Regions from separate parts of the Gracilibacillus sp. JCM 18860 genome, predicted to be linked through region 1. Evidence: riboswitches for the same ligand, from Rfam matches in the RefSeq annotation. Region 1 holds a riboswitch; each other region holds the start of a gene.
What was found. A riboswitch is a leader RNA that binds a small molecule or an ion and turns the genes downstream of it on or off. The one in region 1 is predicted to bind S-adenosylmethionine.
Positions count from the first base shown of each region.

Region 2: it holds a riboswitch for S-adenosylmethionine, as region 1 does, so the genes downstream of both, ACZ5R4_RS11805 (OsmC family protein) here and ACZ5R4_RS15875 (PLP-dependent aspartate aminotransferase family protein) in region 1, are expected to answer to the same signal.
Region 3: it holds a riboswitch for S-adenosylmethionine, as region 1 does, so the genes downstream of both, ACZ5R4_RS05845 (methionine biosynthesis PLP-dependent protein) here and ACZ5R4_RS15875 (PLP-dependent aspartate aminotransferase family protein) in region 1, are expected to answer to the same signal.

Region 1 is NZ_AP043868.1:3,134,532-3,142,605, reverse strand. It holds gene ACZ5R4_RS15895 (aminopeptidase) at 1-492, opposite strand, end outside; gene ACZ5R4_RS15890 (ABC-F family ATP-binding cassette domain-containing protein) at 495-2,378, opposite strand; gene cls (cardiolipin synthase) at 2,473-3,915, opposite strand; gene ACZ5R4_RS15880 (Hsp20/alpha crystallin family protein) at 3,997-4,464, opposite strand; SAM riboswitch class I at 4,642-4,753, shown strand; gene ACZ5R4_RS15875 (PLP-dependent aspartate aminotransferase family protein) at 4,838-6,553, shown strand; gene ACZ5R4_RS15870 (SGNH/GDSL hydrolase family protein) at 6,856-7,752, shown strand; gene ACZ5R4_RS15865 (YpmS family protein) at 7,764-8,074, shown strand, end outside.
Region 2 is NZ_AP043868.1:2,331,612-2,339,685, reverse strand. It holds gene ACZ5R4_RS11835 (endo-1,4-beta-xylanase) at 1-1,667, opposite strand, end outside; gene ACZ5R4_RS11830 (MOSC domain-containing protein) at 1,836-2,549, shown strand; gene ACZ5R4_RS11825 (hypothetical protein) at 2,611-2,982, shown strand; gene ACZ5R4_RS11820 (sigma-70 family RNA polymerase sigma factor) at 2,969-3,478, shown strand; gene ACZ5R4_RS11815 (hypothetical protein) at 3,475-3,711, shown strand; gene ACZ5R4_RS11810 (sodium-dependent transporter) at 3,788-5,128, shown strand; gene ACZ5R4_RS11805 (OsmC family protein) at 5,148-5,588, opposite strand; SAM riboswitch class I at 5,675-5,781, opposite strand; gene ACZ5R4_RS11800 (hypothetical protein) at 5,810-5,998, shown strand; gene ACZ5R4_RS11795 (SLC45 family MFS transporter) at 6,199-7,566, shown strand; gene ACZ5R4_RS11790 (glycoside hydrolase family 13 protein) at 7,651-8,074, shown strand, end outside.
Region 3 is NZ_AP043868.1:1,110,275-1,118,348, reverse strand. It holds gene lipA (lipoyl synthase) at 1-447, opposite strand, end outside; gene ACZ5R4_RS05865 (lipoate--protein ligase family protein) at 460-1,278, opposite strand; gene ACZ5R4_RS05860 (AEC family transporter) at 1,498-2,409, shown strand; gene ACZ5R4_RS05855 (sulfite exporter TauE/SafE family protein) at 2,541-3,287, shown strand; gene ACZ5R4_RS05850 (aminotransferase class I/II-fold pyridoxal phosphate-dependent enzyme) at 3,663-4,835, opposite strand; gene ACZ5R4_RS05845 (methionine biosynthesis PLP-dependent protein) at 4,828-5,934, opposite strand; SAM riboswitch class I at 6,018-6,117, opposite strand; SAM riboswitch class I at 6,348-6,448, shown strand; gene ACZ5R4_RS05840 (inorganic phosphate transporter) at 6,688-7,764, shown strand; gene cobA (uroporphyrinogen-III C-methyltransferase) at 7,757-8,074, shown strand, end outside.

The DNA.
Region 1 (8,074 bases):
TGCTTCCTCTTTTGACTTGTCTGGGTAAATCTTTTGCGCCCAGTCCCCTGTTGGAATGGAAATGATAGACCATGGAATCCGATCATTCATCGTATAACCACGAAATTCCTTCATTGCTTCTGCACTTGCTTTATTCGCTTTGGCAACTTTCGCTGGGTCAATATCCTTTAATAAATCAGGATTGGTAGAACGTATGGCGAGAAGTGCAGCACCATCCTTAGCAAAGGTTAAATGCTTTTCTACCTGCCACCTAGGAATATCGGTTAATACTTCTTCTGAAGCATGCTTAAATTTCAATAATGTTAACTCATCGTCCGTCCAATTAATGTGCACATTTTTTGCTCCATGCTCATAAGCTTTTCTTGCCACTATTCTAGTAAAATCTGCCCCTTCAATAGATGAATTAATAACAAGTGCCTGATTTCTCTGCAAATTAACTCCTGTCTTTAATGCAAGCTCTGCGTACTTTTCTAACATGTTTTTGTCTGCCATTTTTATTCCTCCTCTAATTGTTCTACTAATATGGAAAGCTCTTCCCAACGCTCCATTTTTTGCTCAAGCAGAACTTCTAGCTCTTTCTGCTTATCAAATAATGGTTGGATCTTTTCAATATCACTACCAGCTTCGGCAATTTCTAGTTCCATTGCATTCAACTCTTCCTCTAGCTTAGTTATATCCTCTTCAATCGTATCCCATTCCTTTTGATCGTGGTAGGATAATTTTTTTCTTCTTCGCCTAGTTGGTTTTTTATCTACTTTTTCCTTTTTTACCTCTTGTTTCTCTGAATCAAACCTTTCGCGAAATTCGGAATAATTCCCATAAAAATGAGTTAATTCTTTATCTCCTGTGAAGGCAATGACTTGATCTATCGTTTTGTCCAGGAAATAGCGATCATGCGACACCGTTAGCATAACACCAGGGAATAGCTCTAAGTAGTCCTCCAATACAGCAAGAGTTTCTGTGTCTAAGTCATTAGTAGGCTCATCTAAGAAAAGAACATTCGGTTCTTGCATTAAAATCGTTAATAAATAAAGTCTTCTCCTCTCTCCACCTGAAAGCTTCTGGACCAATGTCCATTGCTGTGATCGAGGAAACAAAAATCGCTCTAACATTTGTTCTGCTGTTATGACATCCCCACTAATGGTATGTACGACCGCTGCCACCTTTCGAACTAAATCAATGACCTTCGTATTCTCATCCAATGGAGGGTGATCCTGAGTATAGTATCCGACCTTCACTGTTTCACCTAATTCTATACTGCCGTAATCTGGTTCTGTTTTTCCTGCCAATATATTTAATAAGGTTGTTTTACCACTTCCATTTGGGCCGACAATACCAATCCGATCTCCCTGCTTCAATAATAGGTTGAAGTGATGAAATAAAAGCTTATCTCCATAGCTTTTGGCTAAATCTTTTGCTTCGATTACCTTTTTTCCTAATCTTTTGGAACCTATTTGGAATTGAAGCTCCGATTTATCGGTCTCGAAGGTTCTTTCTTTCATCTTTTCCACACGATCGATTCTTGCCTTTTGCTTCGTTGTTCGTGCTTTTACTCCACTTCTTAGCCATGCAATTTCCTTTTTTAAGTGATTTTGATGCTTTTGTTCAGCTTGATGCTCCTCTTCTTCTCTTCGTGCCTTTTGCTCTAGAAAAAGCTCATAATTACCTTGATAAACATATAACTTACCTCTATCTAGTTCAAATATTCGATTGGTAATTCTATTAAGGAAATACCGATCATGTGTGACGATTAGGACAGCACCTTGATATTGGGGTAGATATTCCTCCAACCACTCGATCGTATCATTATCTAGGTGGTTAGTAGGCTCATCTAGTATAAGCAGGTCTGCTGGTTGAATAAGCGCTTTTGCAATGGCTACTCTTTTCTTTTGTCCTCCAGAAAGCTCTGCTGTTTTTTGATTTAATGAGGAAATACCTAATTTCGATAATACCGTTTTAGCAACTGTCATCGCATCCCAAGCTTCCGCTACATCCATCTTTTCTTGTTGTTTTAGAAGCTTTTGCTGCAGAACTTCACTTTCCGGATTACCCTCTAATGCAAGGACTGTTTTTTCATAATTTCGTAATGTCTCCATCATTGGAGAATGACCGTAGTATATTTGATCAAGCACGGTTAAATCTTTATCCAAATCTGGATCTTGATCTAGATATTCGACTTGATAATCATTCGGGTGGTCAAGCATACCAGCCTCTGCGGTATCGCTACCTGCCAACACTTTTAACAAGGTTGATTTTCCTGTACCATTTACCCCGATCAACCCAATTCGATCCCTTTCCGCAACCGAAAAAGATATATGATCAAATAAAACCTTTTCTCCATATGTCTTGGTTAAGCCTTCCACCTTTAAACCACGCACTTTTGTCACCCTTTCTACTGAAAAGAACCTGACTATTGTCAAGTTCTTTATCGCCTACCAACTAAATGAATCGTTCCAGCTTAACTATGTATATCTATAAAATCGGTGAAATAAGTCGTGCGATGGATTCCTTGAAACGAATCCATTTCGTCCTTTTCTTATATAATGCATAGGTTAACTGGGATACATGCTCCATATCCTTTTCAAACTCATCTACTAGCATTTCCGCAAGTGTTTCGTTGTACAAAAAGGCATTTACTTCAAAATTTAATCGGAAGCTTCTTACATCAATATTTGCAGTCCCAACGGAGGCAATTTTGCTATCTACTACAATCATTTTAGCATGGAGGAACCCTTTTTGATAAATATAAACAGTTGCCCCTGCTTCGAGTAACTCTCCAATATAGGAATAGGTTGCCCAGTATACAAAAGGGTGGTCTGGCTTATTCGGTATCATAATCCGGACATCTACCCCTGATAATGAAGCAATTCTAAGCGCATCTAACAAGCTCTCATCTGGAATAAAATATGGTGTTTGAATAAAAACATAATCCTTCGCAGACATGATCATTTTAATGTAGCCATGCTTAATCTGTTCCCAATCAGAATCAGGTCCACTTGATACAATTTGCATCCCAACTTTGCCAGCAGATTTGGCCGCATAATACTTATCATCATACTCGATGTCGTGCCGAGATGCTTGGTTCCAATCCAAAATAAAACGTGTTTGCATATGCTTCACCGCACTACCGATAATACGTAAATGCGTATCTCGCCAATAGCCAAATCGTTTATCAACCCCAAGATATTCATCACCAATATTGAAGCCACCGATATAACCAATTTTTCCATCAATGATCACCAGTTTGCGGTGGTTGCGGTGGTTTATTTTAAAATTCAGCTTTGGAATAAGAGGAGGAAAGAACCCTTCTACTTCCGCTCCCGCTCTGCGCATCTCACGGATTAGCCTTCTACTAAATTTCCTCGATCCCATATCATCATATAGGACCCTTACTTCGATTCCTTCCTTTGCCTTTTTCATTAATACATCTGCTAACCGCCTTCCTAGTTGATCGGAGCGCATAATGTAATAAAGCAAATGAATATGATTTTCTGCCTTCTCAATATCCTCTATTAAAGAATTAAATTTGCGATTCCCATCTGTAAATACCGTAACATCATTGTCTTGGGAAAATATGGCGTCATCATTTCTTAAGTGTAAATAAAAGAGATCTTCATACTGGTGCATGCGTGGATCATTGACTCGGAACTCTTTATTCTCAATCTCCCTCAACTGTTGTTGAACAGCTGTTTTTACCCCTAATTTACTTTTGGTGTCCCAAGTGAATATAGTTTTATTGCTTAATTTTCTTCCAAATATAAGATATAAAATAAAGCCTGCAATTGGAATAAAGGTTAAGACCATTACCCATGCCCAGGTTGAGGTTGCATTTTTCCTCTCTAAAAAAACAATAGTAAGTGATAATATAATATTAAAAATTAAAATAAAGCTAATTATAAGTTGTACAATACCCATGTGGCCCCTCCTCTCTCATTAGCTAACCCTTCTTTAATATAGCACATTTATAGAAAAGCTAATAGCACAGTGACTATTAGCTTAATCAATGGTCATCTTATTTTGATCAGCTTCTAGCTTTGGTCCCCAAATCTTTAATACCCCCTCCGAAAAGGATGCTTTCGCGGTCCTTTTATCCACTACATATGGTAGTGTGACGGTTCTACGATTTCGAAACTCTTTACGTTCTTTGTGATAATAATGATACGTTTGATCTACCTGTTCGGTTTCATGCTTGTGAGAAATATCAATAGTTAGTTGATTCCCTAAAAAGTTAATTTGTATTTGTTCTTTTTTAATTCCAGGTAATTCAACCTTCACAAGCCACTCTTCATCTGTTTCCAAGACATCTACCGGAATTCTCTCTGGACCTCTCGCCTGTTCAAAAAATTGATCAATCGATTTCATCACATTGTTCGCTGGTTTATCGTATAAAAAGGCATCGAGCTTCTTAATAAAATGTTCTCCAAAACGAGATACACTATGATTCGGTTGATTGCGATTTTCCATACTTATCCTCCTTTTCCCATTCTTTTTATAGTGTATGCGTCTAATTTTCGAAAGTAATGGGCTATCGTTAGAACAAAGGGAAGCAGGAACCCTCGTTATTCAGAAAATTCATTTTATTTTTATTGACGACAAAATTTTTATCCGATATAATAGAAAACAATTAATTACATACAGAAACTCTTATCAAGAGTGGCAGAGGGACTAGGCCCGTTGAAGCCCGGCAACCGTCAATGGAACATCCATTTGAAAAGGTGCTAATTCCTACAGGTATGGACCTGATAGATAAGAGGAGGATGATCAGGACACGAACCTCTTCTTAGCTTAAGAAGAGGTTTTTTATTTTAAAAAAATAATCTTTCTGGAGGGAAATTTCATGACACATTCATTTAATGTAACAGGAACGGAAACGGCACTATTGCACGCAGGACAGCAAGTAGATCCAACAACTAATTCAAGAACCGTACCAATCTATCAAACTACTTCTTACGTTTTTAATGATACAGAGCATGCTCAAAATTTATTTGCTCTGGCGGAGCCTGGAAATATTTATTCCAGAATTATGAACCCTACAATAGATGCTTTTGAACAACGCATTGCTCAATTAGAGGATGGTGTGGCAGCGGTTGCCACAGCATCAGGTATGGCAGCTATTACACTTGCCATTCTCAACCTTGCAAATTCAGGAGACGAAATTATTGCGGACAGCAACCTATATGGTGGTACTTATAATTTATTTAATAAGACATTACCGAAGTATGGTATAAACGTAAAATTTGTTGATGGAACGGATCCTGAAAACTTTCGAAATGCTATTACTTCTAAAACGAAAGCAATCTTTGGTGAGGTCATAACCAACCCAAGCCTCAACATCTTAGATATTGAGGCAGTATCAGATATTGCCCATGAAAATGGTATTCCTTTAATTATCGATAATACTTTTGCTACACCATTTGTTTGTAAACCTCTTACATGGGGAGCAGATATTGTTGTCCATTCTGCTACAAAATGGATCGGAGGCCATGGTACTACAATTGGTGGTATTGTCGTTGATGGTGGTCGCTTTAACTGGAACAGTGATAAGTTCCCTGGATTTGTAGAACCTGATGAAACCTATCATGGAATTCGCTTCGGTATTGATATTGGCGCACCTGCCTTTGCCATTAAATTACGTGTACAATTACTTCGTGACATTGGTGCATGCTTAAGTCCACAAAATGCCTTTTATTTCTTACAAGGTTTAGAAACATTGCATTTACGCATTGCTCGTCACAGTGAAAATACGAAAGCTGTTGCAGAATACTTAGAAAATCACCCACAAGTCGATTGGGTAGCTTATCCAGGTCTTCGTAATCATCCATCCCATGAACTTGCGAAGAAATATTTACGCAATCATTTTGGTTCTATTATCGTCTTTGGTATTAAAGGTGGCCGTGAAGCTGGTCGCAACTTAATTGATAACATTACACTATGGTCACATGTAGCAAATGTAGGGGATGCGAAGTCACTCATTATTCACCCTGCTTCTACCACTCACCAGCAATTAAATGCAGAAGAATTAAAAGCTTCTGGTGTTACTGAAGAATTAGTACGCTTATCTGTTGGTATTGAGACAGCTGAAGATATTATTAACGATTTAGACCAAGCTATTGCTAAGGCAACAAATTCAGAGCCTACCATCCAGGTAGATGCGGATAAGGCCATTACATGGGCATTATCCTCACCATTCGCTAGAGAAGATGGTGGCATCAGACCGAAAACCATCGCAATACTTGGTTATGATCAAGACAAAGAACAAACGATAACCAACCTGAAAAAATTAGGTTACCAAGTCATTCCTGTAAGTAATACAGACGATTCTCTGTATGGATTAAAAACTGTGAATAAACTTTCCGATATTGAGGAAGAAATTGATATTGCTTTTGTAGCAGATGAAAGTAAAGTAGAAGAAGTCTCTGACCAAGCAAAAATTATTTGGTTTAGAGATGCAGCTAATGAAAAGGTTGTAAATAAGGCACAAGCAAATGGAACGATCATTGTCGAAAATCGTTGCCCATTTAGTGAAGCAGACCGCTTGCGCCGTGGAGAATAATTCGTGATTCTCCCTAATTATCGTTTATTTATCTCCCCAAGATAAATAATATATAGCCGTGAATCCTTTCTTTTACCGGATTCACGGTTTCTTTATGTTTTAAGAATCTCTGCTTGTTTCCAAGTTTCAAGGAGAATGAGCGATAACCCCCTCATTAATGCTCCTTTTATCGTATTTTTTAACATGTTCTTCTTTCCACTTGCATATTTTAACAATACAAGCTCCATGTGTGATTCGCGTATTTTTTGGGTATAAGATTAGTATAGCGAATTGTAACTATTGGATGAGTGAAGGTGTTTTGGATGAAAAAAAGAATTTTATTAGGCCTAAGCATAACGATAATGATAGGCTTAATTATCGCCTTTATTTTTATTATAGATAAGGAAAAGGATGTAATTTTACAAGATGGTACCACACAAGAAGACCAAGCGGATACGGAGCCAGAAGATGCCGTAGAAGCAGAAAGTCCAGAAGAAACATCGGTTCCTAAAGAGATTCGTGACCGAGTAAAAGATGTCGTGATAGATGCCATCCAATTTTTTAAAAAGGATACGGATATTGTTGCGATTGGGGATTCTCTCACACAAGGTGTAGGAGATGAAACAGAAAATGGTGGCTATGTGGGAATTATTGAAGAGCGTCTCGATAACCAGGAGGTAAAGGTCACCATCGATAATTTCGGCAAGAGAGGAAACCGGACTGATCAACTGCTCCAACGTTTACAGGAGGAGGACGAAGTAATCGATTCTATAAAAGGAGCAGATATGGTTCTGATTACTATTGGAGCGAACGATGTAATGAAAATATTAAAAGATAATTTTATGAATTTGACAATGGAACCTTTTAATGAAGAAAAAGAACCGTATGGAGATAGGTTAGAGCAAATACTAAAAAGAATTGAAGCATTACAACCAAATGCCAAAATATATTTATTAGGTCTATTTAATCCATTTGAAAAATATTTTAGTGATATCAAAGCATTGGATCAAATTATGACTCAATGGAATACTGAAAGTAAGCAGGTAGTTAGCCAATTTGAGCAGGCTACTTTTATCCCAATGCAAGATATTTATCAAGGTAGATCACAGAATCTTCTAGCCGAGGATAATTTTCATCCGAATACACGCGGTTACCAATTAATTGCTAATCGGGTATTATCCTATTTAAAAAGCGATTTAGAGGATTCGGCCAATAATTAGAAGGTGATAACTTGAAGGAGAAACTACTCATTAACTGGAAAAAACTTTTTATTTCGTTAGCGATTCTAAACGGGATTATAGTATTATTACTGATTGTGTTTATTTTATGGCCAGTACCTAATGCCTCTTATCCTAGTAAGGAATATATTGAAGAAGATCCCGGTGCAGAATTTACGATTCAATCAAGTAAGGAAAACTTAACAGAGCTTGTAAATGCGTATATTGATAAGCTATTAAAAGATAAAAATGATAAATATGCGGTGAGCTTTGACGACCAAGTACATTTAATGGGAGCAATTGAGGCTTTTTCTACAGAGGTCCC
Region 2 (8,074 bases), 800 kb from region 1:
ACGACATCCCATGAGATTACATTTGGACCAAAGTGCTCCACTGTTGTTTGGACATGCTTTCTTAGATTGTTTAGTGCCTCTTCTCTGCTCAATGGTTGACCATTTTCGTCAGAATGGAGCCATTCCTCTGACTGCTGGTGCCAAACAAGCACATGTCCATGGATTTGAAAGCCTTCCTCTAGTGCTTTGTCTACAAGCTCATCTTCTGCTGTAAAATCAAATTTTCGCTGCTCATTATAAGCATAGGCTGGCTTCATCGCATTCTCGGCTGTTACTAACTGATGGTGCTTTTTTAAGAGCTCGAGTCGAGAGCCTTCTAATTCTGCGGTGGAAATAGCATTACCGATGAGAAAATCATCCTTATAGACATCCTTTATAGAAGGTAAATCCTTCTCAATATCCGTACCACCAGAATTAGCTGGTTCAAATGTAATATCATCCATATAGAAGGAAGCTGTACTGCTTGTGCTCTCGACATAAATGGTTAAGTAACCATCTCCTGTACTATTATATCGATAACTCCCTTGTAGCTGTACCCAACCATCTTCTGTAGTGATCGTTTTTCCATCCAAATTATGATAGCTTGCATTGTCACCTTGCCCAACCTGTGTGGAAAGCTGTAACTCAGTGCTTTCTTCTGAGAGCAGCTTCACCCACACAGAAATGTTGTATTCCTCTCCCGTATCTATATATGGATCGACTCGCAATGCGGGACCGTGCCATGTCTCTGTTCTTTCTTCTACTTTTAGTGCAAAGGAACCGCCTTCTGTGTGATTAGCTTCATCGGTTACAGCCAGAACTTCTGTACCAGATCTACCCTCGATTCCTTCCATTGATTGGTCCTCATAATCGATGGTCGAAAATTGTTGGACAGGAGGCTCTTGCTCCTCTGGTTTTTCTTCTGGAGCTGGACCACCAATCCATTGCGCGATTTCCTCGAGCGTTGTATCCATTAAGACATAATGTCGACCCATTGCATAAGGACTGCCATCTGGATAACCTACTTTAAAGGCATATTTTATACCATTTTCTTTATTAGCTGCTTCTGCTTCCCCGTTGTAAGTACCATATGGATACGCCATAAGTACAGGATCTTTGTTAGTGATAGATTTCAAATATTGATTAGCTGCAGCAATTTCAGCTGATGCTTGCTCTATGGCAATCTCTTGATGCCAAACGTTCTCTTGATCATGTGTTTTCGAATGGTTTTCTAGACTGATGCTTTCTTCATTTACAAGACTTTCTAACTGATCCTTTGACATGCTATAATCTCCATCAATCCAATCACTAACAACAAATAGCACGGCCTGCATGTTATATTGCTTCAAAATAGGTAGTGCGTTTGTTACGAAATCAGGAGTAGCATCATCAAAGGTTAACAAGATTGGTTTTTCTGGAGCTTTTTCCTCCCCATTCATGATACGAACATATTGCTCTGACGATAACGTATTATAGCCATTCTGATGCAAATATGCCATGGTTTCTTTAAATTTTTCCAAACTAGTATCTGTCCATTCAATTGTCGGATTCTCCACGATCCGATGATAAAGAAGGACAGGGATATCTTCCTTTTCCTGTGCATGGATAGTAGAGGGCATCCATCCAGCTGGTAAAACTAATAAAGATATAAGCAGTAATGATGTCATTTTCTTAAAATTCTTACTCATTAAGCAATCTCCCTTCTTTTTAAACGCTTACATAAGAACCACAACTCTTATTATATCGTTTTGATTTTTAACAGATAACCAGAAAAATTAAAGAAGCTTCTTTAAAAATTTTAGAAATTTCCATAGAATAGATATTACCTTACATAATTCTGTCAGAGGAGAGATGAAATGAACCCACCAATTATTCGAAAATTATTAACAGGCAAAGTGAAAAAATTAGGAAGTCCAGAAGCTAAAGACAAAATGGATCGTGAATGGGAGAGTGCTATTTTTAAGCAAAGTGTAGAAGGGAGGAAGTGGCTTAGCAAAACGGGACTAGCAGGTGATGAGGTAGCAGATACGAAAAATCATGGTGGTCTGGAAAAAGCAATTTTTGCCTATTCAACCCATCATTATGACTATTGGCGCAAAGAACAAGGGATAGAAAAGATTGGAATAGGTGCAATGGGGGAAAATTTAGCGGTAGAATCTTTAGATGAACAGCGTGTTTGTATAGGAGACACCTACCGATTTGGTGAGGCAGTTATCCAAGTGGCTCAACCGAGAAGGCCGTGCTGGAAGCCTGCAAGACGATATCGCATCATGGATTTTGCTCTGCAGATACAGGAGACAGGTAGAACAGGGTGGTATTTTCGCGTATTGGAAGAAGGCTATGTTCAAGCAGAACAGGAATTAATTTTGCTAGAGCGACCTTACCCTAAATGGACGATTGCTCAATGTAATGAAGTGATGTATCGTAAAAAAGATGATTTAGCTCTCGTAGAGGAACTAGCTTCCTGTCCATTCTTAGCGGAAAGCTGGAAAGAGACCCTGTCGAAAAGGTTGAAAGGAAAGAAGACATCCTCTAGTGATAAACGTGTATTTGGTCCAAATAAAAATTAGAAGTGAACCTTTCTATCTACTTACTTGTATAAGTAAGTAAAAGAAGGAAAGGAAGGACAATATGACATTAGGTTGGTTAATCAGTACAGTTGTTGTGGTGATCTTAGGAAATGTTTTCGCAATATTTATCGCTACGTTAAACAAAAAGGTGGTCAAGGATTCACAAGGCAAAATTGATTTTAAGAAAACAGATATTTATTTTCAATGGACGAGATGGGATAATATTAATATTGTAGTTGCAGGATATACGTATCTCTGCCTGATTGGTTTATGTATTGTTTTACTTCGCGGAGATAATATTGAAAGCCCTTGGGTGCAATTTTTTCTTCATCAGACCGCTATATTTTCTTTACTCACCATTATTTGGCTTATCTCTAGAATTGTTTATGTACTTAAGGGAATAAAAAAACGGTGGCCAGATGAATTTGAATAAGGCGGAGCAAGAAGAACAATACAGCCTTGAGGAATTGTTCGTTTCTTACAAAACCCCTATCTATCTTTTTATCTACCGTTACTGTCAGGAGGAGCAGCTAAGTATTGATATCGTCCAGGATACCTTTTTGCGTTTTCATAAATATCAACATCAATTTGATGCGAGAAAATCCTCGATCAAGACCTATTTATTTCGCATGGCCTATCAATTGATGATTAATCGGTTGAATAAGAGGCAACGCTGGAAGAAGCTTTTGCCATTTTTATACCAGCAAGAAGCCCAACATGAAAGCATGTCGTCTATTGATAAACTTACGATCCAAGAAGCTATCAAACAATTACCTGAGCATCAGCGTGCAATCATTTTATTAACCTATTATCATGATTTAAGTCAAAAAGAAATTGCGAAAATACTAGAAATACCTATTGGGACCGTCAAATCAAGATTACATGCTTCGTTGAAAAGATTAAAAGAGCTATTGGAGGGAACGGCATGAATAAAAAAGAAATACCAGAAGAGCTCAAAGAAAGGTTAGAGGAGTTTCATGTAGAAATCCCTCAAATACCACTGAAAAAAAACAAGCTAGATCAGCTAGCAGACTGGATCTGTAAGCCTGTGAAGAGTCCTTTGGAGTTCCTTTCCATACATGAGAAGTCTACGATCAAGCTTGGTTTATATCCATTGTTTGCGATATTCATCCTACTTCTACCTACGATGTTTTTAATCTAATCAAGGAACAATCCTACACTTCCCTTAAGACCATATAAAGTTTATAATAGTCTTTATATGAAAAGGAGTGTTTGCGATGCGTGAACAATGGTCATCCAAAATTGGGTTTATTATGGCTTCCGCTGGTGCTGCGATTGGACTAGGTGCCATTTGGAAGTTTCCATATCAGGCAGGACTAAATGGAGGAGCAGCATTTTTCCTATTATTCATTGTCTTCACCCTTGTGATTGGATTATCGATGCTAATATCAGAATTTGTAATTGGGCGTGGCGCGAAAAAAGAAGCGATCACGGCTTATAGAACCTTAGCGCCAAATAGCCATTGGAAAATGATCGGTCAGCTAGGTGTATTAGGCTGCTTTCTATTGCTTTCCTTTTATAGTGTGGTAGGTGGTTGGGTCTTGATTTATAGTGCTCAGTCTGTTGTTGGTCAAGTAATTAAGGATGGAGCGAATTATGAGCAATTATTTGGCGCTGTCACCTCCTCGCCCGTCATTACGTTAACAGGGTTAGCGCTGTTTTTACTCATTAATGTTGCTGTCATTTCTTTTGGAATAAAGAATGGGATTGAAAAAGCGAATAAATATATGATGCCATTATTGTTTTTATTTTTTATTATCCTTGTCGTTCGTTCCCTCACTCTAGAAGGGGCTGCGGAAGGGATCTCTTTTATTCTAAATCCAGATTTTTCTAGCCTAACAGGAGAGGGAATTCTCTATGCGCTTGGTCAATCCTTTTTTGCTCTAGCAGTGGGTTTTTCTTGTATGGTTACCTATAGCTCTTATTTAGGAAAAGAAGTGAGTATCCCGGCATCTGCTTCCTCTGTTGTCGTGATGAATATTTTCGTCTCCTTATTAGCGGGATTAGCTATTTTCCCGGCAGTGTTTGCCTTTGGAATTGAGCCTACAGAAGGGCCGGGCTTATTGTTTATTATTTTGCCGACAGTATTTGCTCAAATTCCTTTCGGGGAAGTATTCTTCTGTCTATTCTTATTATTATTTTTATTTGCGACTTTAACGTCCTCCTTTAGTTTATTAGAAATTATCGTATCTGCCTTCACGGAAAATGGAAAAAGATCGAGAAAGAAAGTGACCTGGATTTCAGGACTTGTTATGTTCATTGCGGGTATTCCAGCAGCCCTGTCCTCCAGTATTCTAAAGGATTTCATGGTCTTTAATAAAACAGTATTTGATGCAACAGATTATTTAGTGAGTAATATTTTGCTACCACTCGGAAGCTTACTTATTGCGATGTTTATCATTCATCGAATGGATAAAGCGCTGGTGGAAGAGCAGTTTAAGATGTCTAACAACCTATCCAATGGCTGGTATCAAATCTGGAGAGTTGTCATGACTTGGATTGTACCGGTCACGATTCTCGTAGTGTATGTGAATTTGATCGGGATATGGAAGTTATAACCATCTCAAGGAGAGATGGTTATTTTTTTATGACAGTGGTAGAGGAAAGATTAACAAGGTTTTGAATCGTATCACCTACTGGACAATGCTCCTCTAAAAATGTGACAAATTCCTCTACTTTTTCTTTTGGAGCATCAGTATCAATGTAAAAGGTTGAGCTTATTTCCGAATATCCTGGGCGCACATCCCCCTTATCGAAAAATCCGTCCAGATCAATATCCCCTTCTAATTCAACACGGAAATTCTTTAGATCAATATCAAATTTTTCAGCATACGTACGTGCCACAATCGATTGGCAGGATCCTAATGCAGAAAGTAATAATTCTACTGGGTTCATTGCAGTATCAGTGCCACCAAGGGATGCAGGTTCGTCAACCATCACCTTATGTCCTCGGGATTCCGTTTCTACTAAAACCTTTTCCTTTAATGTTGCTGTTGCTTTAAATGTGTGAATAGCCATGCTTGTTTCCTCCTAAAGTAAGATGTGAAAAAGCCCTTCTCTAAAAAGGGGAGAAGGGCTGATTACCGATAGTATAATTGCTTTCCTTCTCATCTTTCGTATTAAAATACGTCTGAAGTTGGCACCATACTTTGAATAAAAGTTGGTTGCCGAGAGATCATAGGGTCAGTCCCTCCCCCTCTCTGGATGAGAAATATCCATATAGTTTCATAGACTATATCATGAAAAAAGAAAAACATCAACTTAGTGAAGAACAGGTTGTCGAAAAAATATATTTTGCTCATCTCGCTATGGAGAGGAGAGATAGTCAAGATAAAAAGATATATCTTGGCAATCTAGCTAGGAAGAGGAGCGTTCACCAAGATATATTGCAAACAGCCCCTCATATGCTAATCAAAATAGATTTATAGAAAAAAAGAGATATTCGGAACATTAATGCAATCGATTGCGCTATAAAATAATTTCAGATATAATATGAATTGCTCGATTAAAAAAGTAATAGTATTTAAATATCGTAACAAAAAACCATTTAGAACAAATGAAAGCTTATGTGCAATCGATTGCATTTTGAAAGCGGATAAATGAGAGGTTTAGGTTTAAGGAGGATATTATGTTAGCAGAAGAAATTAAGACAGAAGAAGAAAGCAATGTAAAACAACAATTACCGAATCTACCAATCAGTACGATATGGTTGATTAGTTTTGGTTTTTTAGGAGTACAAATGGCATTCTCCTTGCAAAGTGCCAACATGGGGCGAATTTTTCAAACGATTGGAGCAGATCCTACTAAATTAGGATTTTTCTTTATATTACCGCCACTTGCAGGGTTAGTCGTTCAACCGATTGTTGGTTATTTATCCGATCGAACGTGGATGCCGAGGCTCGGCCGGAGAATCCCTTATTTACTCGTTGGTTCCATTGTCTCTGTAATAGTTATGTGTTTATTGCCGAATGCGGGAAGCTTTGGTTTTGGGTTTGGTTCCATGCTTGCTTTAATGTTTGGGGCGGTAACGATTTTATTTATGGATCTCTCATCTAATGTTGCAATGCAGCCATTTAAGATGATGGTAGGAGATATGGTCAATGAAAAGCAAAAAGGATTCGCTTATTCGATCCAAAGCTTCCTATCGAATAGCGGGGCTGTTTTAGCTTGTATTTTCCCATTTTTACTAACTGCAGTAGGTGTTTCCAACACTGCGCCTAAGGGAGTTGTCCCACCATCAGTGGTTATTTCCTTTTATGTCGGTGCGGTAGTTCTAATCATTTGTAGTTTATTTACGGTATTTAAGGTGAAGGAATATTCCCCTTCGGAATATGCTCTTTACCACGGAATAAGAGAAGATGCGCATAAGAAAAAAACGAGTATGTTTGGCTTACTCCGCAGTGCTCCAAAAGTATTTTGGACAGTTACACTTGTTCAATTGTTTTGTTGGATGGGCTTTCAATATCTTTGGACATATGGTACAGGTGCTGTTGCGGCGAATGTGTGGAATACGACAGATCCTTCAAGCTCTGCTTATCAAGCTGCAGGTAACTGGTTCGGCATCTTGTCCGCAGTACAATCCGTAGCTGCAGTACTATGGTCACTTGTACTATCACGTATTTCTAACCAAAGAAGAAAGCTGGGTTATGCGATTAGTTTAGTGCTTGGAGGAATCGGATTTAGTTCCGTATTCTTTATCCATCATCAATGGCTTTTAGTTATCTCCTTTACCCTAATAGGAATCGCTTGGGCAGCCATGATGACCTTTCCATTTACGATTCTTACAAATGCATTAACAGGGGAAAATATGGGGACATATCTCGGTTTGTTCAATGGTAGTATTTGTTTACCACAAATTATTGCCTCTTGTGTAAGCTTTGCCATTTTTCCATTACTTGGGTCGTCGATGCCTGCCATGATCTTATTATCAGGAATTTTCCTCATAATTGGGGCATTGTCGGTTGGAACAATCAGAGAAACCTTAGCAAAATCGTAAGGGAACAGATAAGCATGGACGAACATATAAAAAAATGGATACATCCATTTTTTCAAATAGATTAAAAGATAAAGGAGAATAGAGATGCGGACTGTCAGTAGAAAGTGGTGGAAGGAAAGTGTTGTCTATCAAATCTATCCGAGAAGCTTCATGGATAGTAATGAGGATGGAATTGGAGATCTAAGAGGAGTAACATCAAAGCTCGACTATTTGAAAGACCTAGGAATCGATGTCATCTGGATATGTCCAATGTATAAATCTCCAAATGATGATAATGGCTACGATATTTCTGATTACCAAGATATTATGGACGAATTTGGGACAATGGCCGATTTCGATGAACTTCTAGAAGAAGTGCATAAGCGGGAAATGAAGCTGATTTTAGATTTAGTCATTAATCATACGAGTGATGAGCATCCATGGTTTATCGAATCACGCTCTTCAAAGGATAGTCCAAAACGTGATTGGTATATATGGCGTGATGGCAAAAATGGTAAGGAGCCAAATA
Region 3 (8,074 bases), 2.0 Mb from region 1:
ATAATCACCTTTCATATCAGAAGGTAATATCTCAATTGTGCATCCTGGTACTTTCTCACGAATTTGACGAACTGTTTCGGCAAATACTGCTGCACCACCATCCTTTAAATCATCACGTGCAACTGCAGTAACAACCACGTGTTTTAGTCCCATAATTTCTACTGATTCAGCAACACGTTTCGGTTCGCCCCAATCTAATTCATTGGGAAGACCTGTCTTTACTGCACAAAAACGGCATCCACGTGTACAAGTATCCCCAAGTATCATGAAGGTCGCTGTTTGTCTTTCGCTCCAGCATTCGTGGATATTTGGACATTTAGCTTCCTCACAAACAGTGTTGAGACGTTTATCACGCATTAGATGTTTTAAACGATTATAGGATTTATTCGTATTGATTTTTATCTTTAGCCATTCCGGTTTTCTTAAGTATTCTTCGTTTTTTGCCATTCTACCCATCTCCTATCTAGATAAATTCCATGCGTCGTCTTTATATTTTTGATTCATTACACTATGTATTTCTTCTTCTTGTTCCATTGATAAAGTGAAATTTTCGAAGACTATGTCCAAGCCTTTTTCAAATCCTTGCTTAAATGCTCGTTTTGCTAAATCTATTTTGATCTCCCCAGGTGAAGCTTCTTCTAATGAAACTGCTTTGTCTTTAAATGCATGCATTGCCCTTGCTTTTACCTTTTCACTTGGATATTCAAATAGATCATAGAGCTTGGTGTTATCGACATGGATGGGGATGGAGCCATGCTGTAAAATAACACCCTTTTGTCGAGTTTGAGCACTGCCTGCTGCTTTTTTACCATCGACAATTAATTCATACCACGAAGGTTCCTCAAAGCAAACCGCTGATTGAGTTGTCTGTAGTTTACCTTCTGGAATTGCAAAAGATGCTTCGATATCAAGGTTTCGGAATCCTTCTAATAATCCTTTAGAAATTACTTTATATGCCTCTTTAACGGAAGCAGGCATTTTCGGGTGGCTTTCTGCAACGATCACGCTATAGGTCAGTTCTTGATCATGAAGAACAGCCCTACCACCTGTTAATCGCCGTACTAATTCAATATGATGTTCTGTTAATGCTTTGAAATTAATTTTACCCTTTGTTTTTTGAAAATACCCGACAGATAACCCAGCAGGCTCCCATTCATAGAAACGTAAAACTGGAGGGATTTCTTTATTCCTATGCCACTTTAATAGACATTCGTCTACTGCCATGTTATAGGCGGGGGTATTTTTTTCCGTATCTAGATAATACCAAGTTTCTCCCATACGTAATTGGCGAAAACTACTTCTTATCGCCACTAACCTCCCATACTGTATCCATTGTTGAAACTGTTAAAAATATACTAATTTGCAATCATTATCATGGTACTCCTTCTCATGCTCTCTGTCAAAAATATTATTTTTAGTTTATCCCCATTTGTATTTCATCTATGCTATAGTGAAAAAAGTATTCATTATTACAGCATAGAACGAAGGAGTATTTACATGGATGGTTTCAATGAACAATTTTTAATTTCTGTTTTTATCATTGCGATTGGGTATCTATTAAAGAAGGGGAATATTGTTAAGGAAGAGGATGGGGAAGCGATTGCAAGAGTGGTGTTTAATCTAACCCTTCCATGTCTCATTATTGTTACATTTAGTGATGTAGAATTTTCCAACTCCTTACTTTATTTAATTGTGATTGCTTTTGTTTATGGTCTTGGAATTGGTTTACTTGGACTTATTCTCTTAAAGAGGGATTCTAGATATGATCGTGGTATGTTTGGCATGATGATTCCTGGCTTGAATATTGGGTTATTTGCTTATCCATTAGTCGAGGGCTTGTGGGGCTTCGAGGGATTAAAGTATTTTGGTATGTTTGATGTTGGAAATGCTTTTATAGTATTTGGTATGAGCTATATTATCGCAGGCATGTATGCAGAGAGAGCGAATATGCTTGAAACAAGAACGATTATCTATAAGCTGTTTCAATCCATTCCATTAATGACCTATCTTATCATGTGCTTACTAAGTATCATGAAGATTCAACTGCCAAGCTTTGTCGTGGATGTATCGAGTATTATTTCGATGGCGAACATGCCATTGTCCTTACTATTATTAGGATTGTATTTGAATTTTACGTTTGCGAAAGGATATGGAAAACTAATATTGAAGTTTTTAGCTGTAAGATATGGAATTGGGATTATTACAGGGTTATTATGTTATTACCTTCTTCCCGTTGATGAAATGTTTCGTTTTACATTGCTTATAGGCTTTATTTTACCAACCGCTGTATCTGTCGTCCCATATTCCATTATATTTGGCTATAACCAACGGCTTGTAGGTACAGCCTCTAATCTGACCATGATCATTAGCTTTGTATTAATTTGGGGAATGGTTAATCTAATTATGTAAGGTTTTAAGTATATTCTTATACTAATACAGTTGAAATTCAAAATCTATGGAAAAAGATCGTTTCATTATGATAAAATGGATAACGTTTACAACCTGGATAATAGCGTCTAAGTAGAAGTGGGGGGATGAATATGTTTGACTTATCGGTTTTTGAATGGATTGTTCTAGTTATAGCTGCAATGCTAATTGGTTTTTCCAAAGCAGGAGTATCGAGTATGGGGATCCTTGTAGTCACGCTCTTTATGATACTATTCCCTGCAAAAGAATCTGTTGGAATACTACTACCATTATTAATTGTTGGCGATCTATTTGCCGTTACATATTATCGAAAAAATGTGGTCTGGAAGTATTTGTTCTCTCTAGTTCCATCCGTTCTTGTAGGGGTTTTAATAGGGTATTATGTATTGAGCTATGTAACAAGTGATCAATTAAAGCCAATGATTGGCATTCTAGTTTTAGCATTAATCATACTCCATATAAGTAGAGAACGATTAGGAGAGAAATTTAATCAGATGCTTCCAGAAGCAAAAATTTTCACCATGATGATGGGAGCATTAGCTGGATTTGCGACCATGATTGGAAATGCAGCTGGTGGTGTGATGGCGATTTACTTTTTAGTAAAAGGACTACCAAAGAAGGAATTTGTTGGGACAGGGGCATGGTTCTTTTTATTTGTTAATATGATAAAGGTTCCTTTTTATATTAGCCTTGGTATGATTAATATGGAATCTATCATGTTTAACCTATGGTTAATTCCAATGATTTTAATAGGAGCAGTTATTGGAGTAAAGGTTTTACAACTAATGCCTCAGCGTTTATTTCAGATCCTCGTACTAGTCTTTGCGGGTATTGGTGCCATTCGTTTATTAATAGGTTAATAGATATAGAAAGGACGCTTTATAAACTGTATTTCAACTTAAACACCAGACCAAGTTGCGGTTTATTCACTTTATAAACGGCATTTCAAGCGAAGCAACAGCCAAATTTGCGGTTGATCCGATCTATAAACGGCATTTCAACGGAAGCACTAGGCAAATTTGCCGTTTATTCACTTTATAAACGGCATTTTAAGCGAAGCAACAGCCAAATTTGCCGTTTATTCGCTTTATAAACTGCATTTCAACGGAAGCACTGGGCCAAGTTGCCGTTTATAGTCTTTTTAACCGCACTTCAATTGAGGCAAGAAGCCAAATTACAGTTTATCGAAGCGATGCATTTAGGAAATCAAGCCCCCAGTCCTTTTCTCTTCTCCTCTATAATGGAAGGCTTAATTTGCTTTGTTGGAAAGATTGATTAAGATCCTTGATCAAATCATCGACATTCTCTATACCTACAGATAAACGGAACAAGCGATCCTCGATCCCTCTTTCTTTTCGTTCATGTGGAGGCATTGCTGCATGAGACATGGTAGCAGGATGAGAAAGAATAGATTCCACAGCCCCTAAGCTTACGGCAAAGACTGGTATTTCGAGCTTTCTAACGAATCCCTCTATGTCAACATTTTCTGATAATAAAAAGGATAGGACTGCTCCACCACTTTTGGCTTGGGAATGATGAACGTTAAAACCAGGATGATCCGTAAGACCTGGATAATACACTTTTTCAATCGCATGATGTTCATCCAAAAATTTAGCAATTTCAAGTGCAGATTGGCTTGATTTGGTTAGTCGAGTCTCCAAAGTTTTCATTCCTTGAATTAAGGTATAGGAATCCTGTGCACTTAGAATGGATCCAATTGTATTCTGAATAAATTTTAATTTTGCAGCTAACTCTTCTGTTTTTGCCACAGCTAATCCAGCTACTACGTCACTATGACCAGATAAGAATTTAGTCGCACTATGGAGCACAATGTCTACACCAAGATCTAGTGGATTTTGATACAATGGTGTCATAAATGTATTGTCTAAATAAGTATAGCAATCATTGGCTTTAGCTAACTCCACCACTTTCTTAATGTCAGTGATTTGCAATAAGGGATTTGCTGGTGTTTCCATATAAATAACCTTTGTATTACTTTGAATAGCTTTTTCAATTTCTGCGATGTTTGTCATGTCAACAAAAGTATGGCTAATCGAGAAGCTGGTCAATAGCTGACTGATAAATCGATAGGTACCTCCATAAACGTCTTTTGTCACAACGACATGATCTCCCGCTTCCAATAATAAAAAAGCTGAGGAGATGGCTGCCATGCCTGAAGAAAAGGCATAGCCTGCGTATCCATTCTCTAACTGCGCAATCGTCTTTTCTAAAATTTCTCTGGTTGGGTTACCTGAGCGGCTATAATCGAATGGTCCGAATTCATTTATTTCTTTCTGATGATAAGTAGATGATAAATAAATCGGAGGATTTACGGCACCTGTCACCTTTTCGTTAAATCCTTGTTGTAGCCCTGCATGAATAAGCTTTGTATCAAATTGGTTAGACATGAAGTAATTCCTCCTTGCTCTTTAGTAGAGCTTGATCTAGATCTTCTTTTAAATCTTCTATATGCTCAATACCGACAGAGAAACGTAACAGCCTTTCACAAATACCACGTTTTTCACGTTCTTCTAAAGGGATATCTGCATGCGTTTGTGTTGTTGGATAAGTGATAAAGCTCTCCACCCCACCTAAGCTTTCCGCAAAAGAAATGACTTTTAAATGGGATAAGAAGGGGCCAACCATTTGTTTCTCCTTAATCCGGAAACTAACCATTGCACCTTTACCGGGATACAGAATGTCTGTTACTAAAGGGTGCTCCTTGAAAAACTGTTCAAGTGCTCTAGCATTTTCCTGTTGCTTCTCAAGGCGAAGACTTAACGTTTTCATGCCTCGAATAAGTAACATACAATCAAATGGTGACAATACAGCTCCTATGGCATTGTGTAGATGGGTTAGTTTTTCTGCTAACGGTTGATCCTTCACAGCAACTAGTCCAGCAAGAACATCATTATGTCCACCTAAATATTTCGTTGCAGAATGGACGACAATATCTGCTCCTAGTGTAAGTGGCTTTTGGAGATATGGTGTGAAAAAGGTGTTATCTACGATTAAAAGCAGCTGGTGTTCTTTAGCGATCTGGGCAACTTTATGAATATCTAACTCGATTAACAGTGGATTTGTTGGCGTCTCAATAAATATTGCCTTTGTTTTCGATGTGATTTGTTCTGCAATTTCTTCTGGTTTCACATAGAGAAAATCGACCGCATATGCTTCACTATAGTGACTAAATAATCGGTATGTTCCACCATAAACATCCTCTGTCACGATGATTTGATCTCCTTTTTCAAATATGGCAAGCACTAATTGAATCGCAGCCATACCGGATGAACAAGCAAATCCCTTAGTGCCTTTTTCAAGGTCGCTTATGGCCCTTTCTACAATATCTCTGGTTGGATTACGCGTTCGCGTATAATCAAAACCGGTAGAATTGCCAATTGTTTCATGCTGGTAGGCTGTCGATAAATAAATAGGTGGCTCGACGGCACCTGTCTTTGGATCAGATTTATTCCCAATTTGAGCTAATGATGTTTCGATATGCTTCATTTCGATCATTCCTCCTACGATATGCTATAAAACGAAAAGGGACTTTCTCCCGATAAGAAGAAAGTCCCCACATTTATACATACTTCTTATCTTCGGTAATTACCTTCTGGATTTAGCACCATGCATAAAATGCTGGTTGCTGAGGCATCATCGGGCCAGTCCCTAAACCTCTCTTGATAAGCTTAAAATATTTAGTTGTTAAAAAGTTTTGGAAATACTATACAATATATCATACAATCACCAGTAAAAAAATACAAGAAAAAATTTAAAAAAATTAAACCTAGTAAAACCATTGGTTATAAAGGATTTTTAGTGGATTGCAGTAGCAATCCAAGGAATTGACCTATTGACATTAATTGTATTTACCATTATATTCAATACAAATCATTTAATAACTTAAAACATTATATGCTTTCTTATCCAGAGAGATGGAGGGACTGGCCCGATGAAATCTCAGCAACAGGCATTTGAGGCACTGTGCTAATTCCAGCAAGACAACCTTGGCAGATAAGAAGAAGTATTTAACTTCTACTTTTAGACCAAGTAGAAGTTTTTTGTTTTTTTGAAAGAAAATAGGATCTCGCTAATAAATCTGGACGCGAGGGTAAGAAAATTAGCGGCAACCCTATACGACATTTTGATGAAGCATTATGTTGATATGGAGAGAAAAGCATTCACGCCCGGAGATTCACTTGAAATAAAAATGCAGGTTTCATTTCTAAGAAGATAAAAATAGAGGAAGTAGGATGAAAAATGTTAGTCATTTTAGCTTTTTTTGCCGCATGTTTATTTGCTTTTAATATCGGCGCTAGTGGCTCTGCCGCTAGTATGGGAGTCGTATATGGAAGTAAGGTAATAAAACATAAAAAAGTGGCATTATTTCTAGCTGGTTCAGGAGCCATAGTTGGTGCTCTTTGGGGAGGAAAGCATGTTACTCATACACTAGGAAAGGGAATTATTCCAGAGGAAATCATGGATGTTCGCATCGCTACAATTATACTGGCCGTTTCTGCGTGTACTTTATTTGTTACGAATTATATTGGTATTCCACTTTCTACTAGTGAGGTAACCGTTGGTGCTATTGTCGGAATTGGTTTGTCTTTTCAGCAAATATATGCCGTTTCTATATTAGAAATCGTCGGTTTATGGCTTCTTATCCCAATTTTAGCTTTTTTTGTGACATATACGCTTGAAAAAGTAAGAATGAAATACCGAGACAAGATAAAGGTCTCATTTTCTAGTAAAATATTAGCAGGACTGTTAATTATAACAGGTATTTTTGAGGCAATAGCCGCTGGTATGAATAATGTGGCGAATGCGTTAGGACCATTGGTGGGAGCAAATTTAGTAACAATGGAGATTGGTTTACCTGTCTTAGCGTTAGTGGTAGCGCTTGGTAGCATCTTATTTGGGGGAAAAGTGTTAGATACCAATGCCAAAAAGATCACAAATCTATCACTGGCAAACGGAATTGTTGTTTCAAGCACAACAGGGATATTAGTTATTGCTGCCTCCTTTTTAGGAGTTCCTATCCCAATGACCCAGGTAACGACGACGGCAATTGTTGGAATCAGTGCTACGAAAAGCTGGCAAAATGTTTGGAAGGAAAAAATCATCCATCGTATTGCAAAGGTTTGGATTTCTTCACCAATCATTTCATTAGTGATTTCCTATAGTTTAACCGAAATCATTATTCGTCATTCTTACTATACTGTAATCTTATTATTCTTAACGATACTTATTACAATCGTGTTAATGAAATATCAAGTAAAGTCAGAAACAAAGCAACAAGAACATCAATTAAGAAGGGAATGGGAAGAGATTGGGTAAAGTATATTTAGTAGGGGCAGGACCAGGCGACAAGGAACTAATTACGTTAAAAGGAATTAGAGCGATTGAAGAAGCAGACGTTATTTTATATGATCGTTTAATTAATCAAGAATTATTAAACTATGCAAGAAGTGAGGCAGAATTAATTTTTTGTGGGAAGGAACCGAAATTGCATGGTGTTATTCAGGACGAGATAAATCGTTTACTCGTTCAATATGGAACAGAGGGAAAAGTCATCACGAGATTAAAAGGTGGCGATCCGTTTATTTTTGGTAGAGGCGGGGAAGAAGCACTTGTTTTAGAAAAAGCT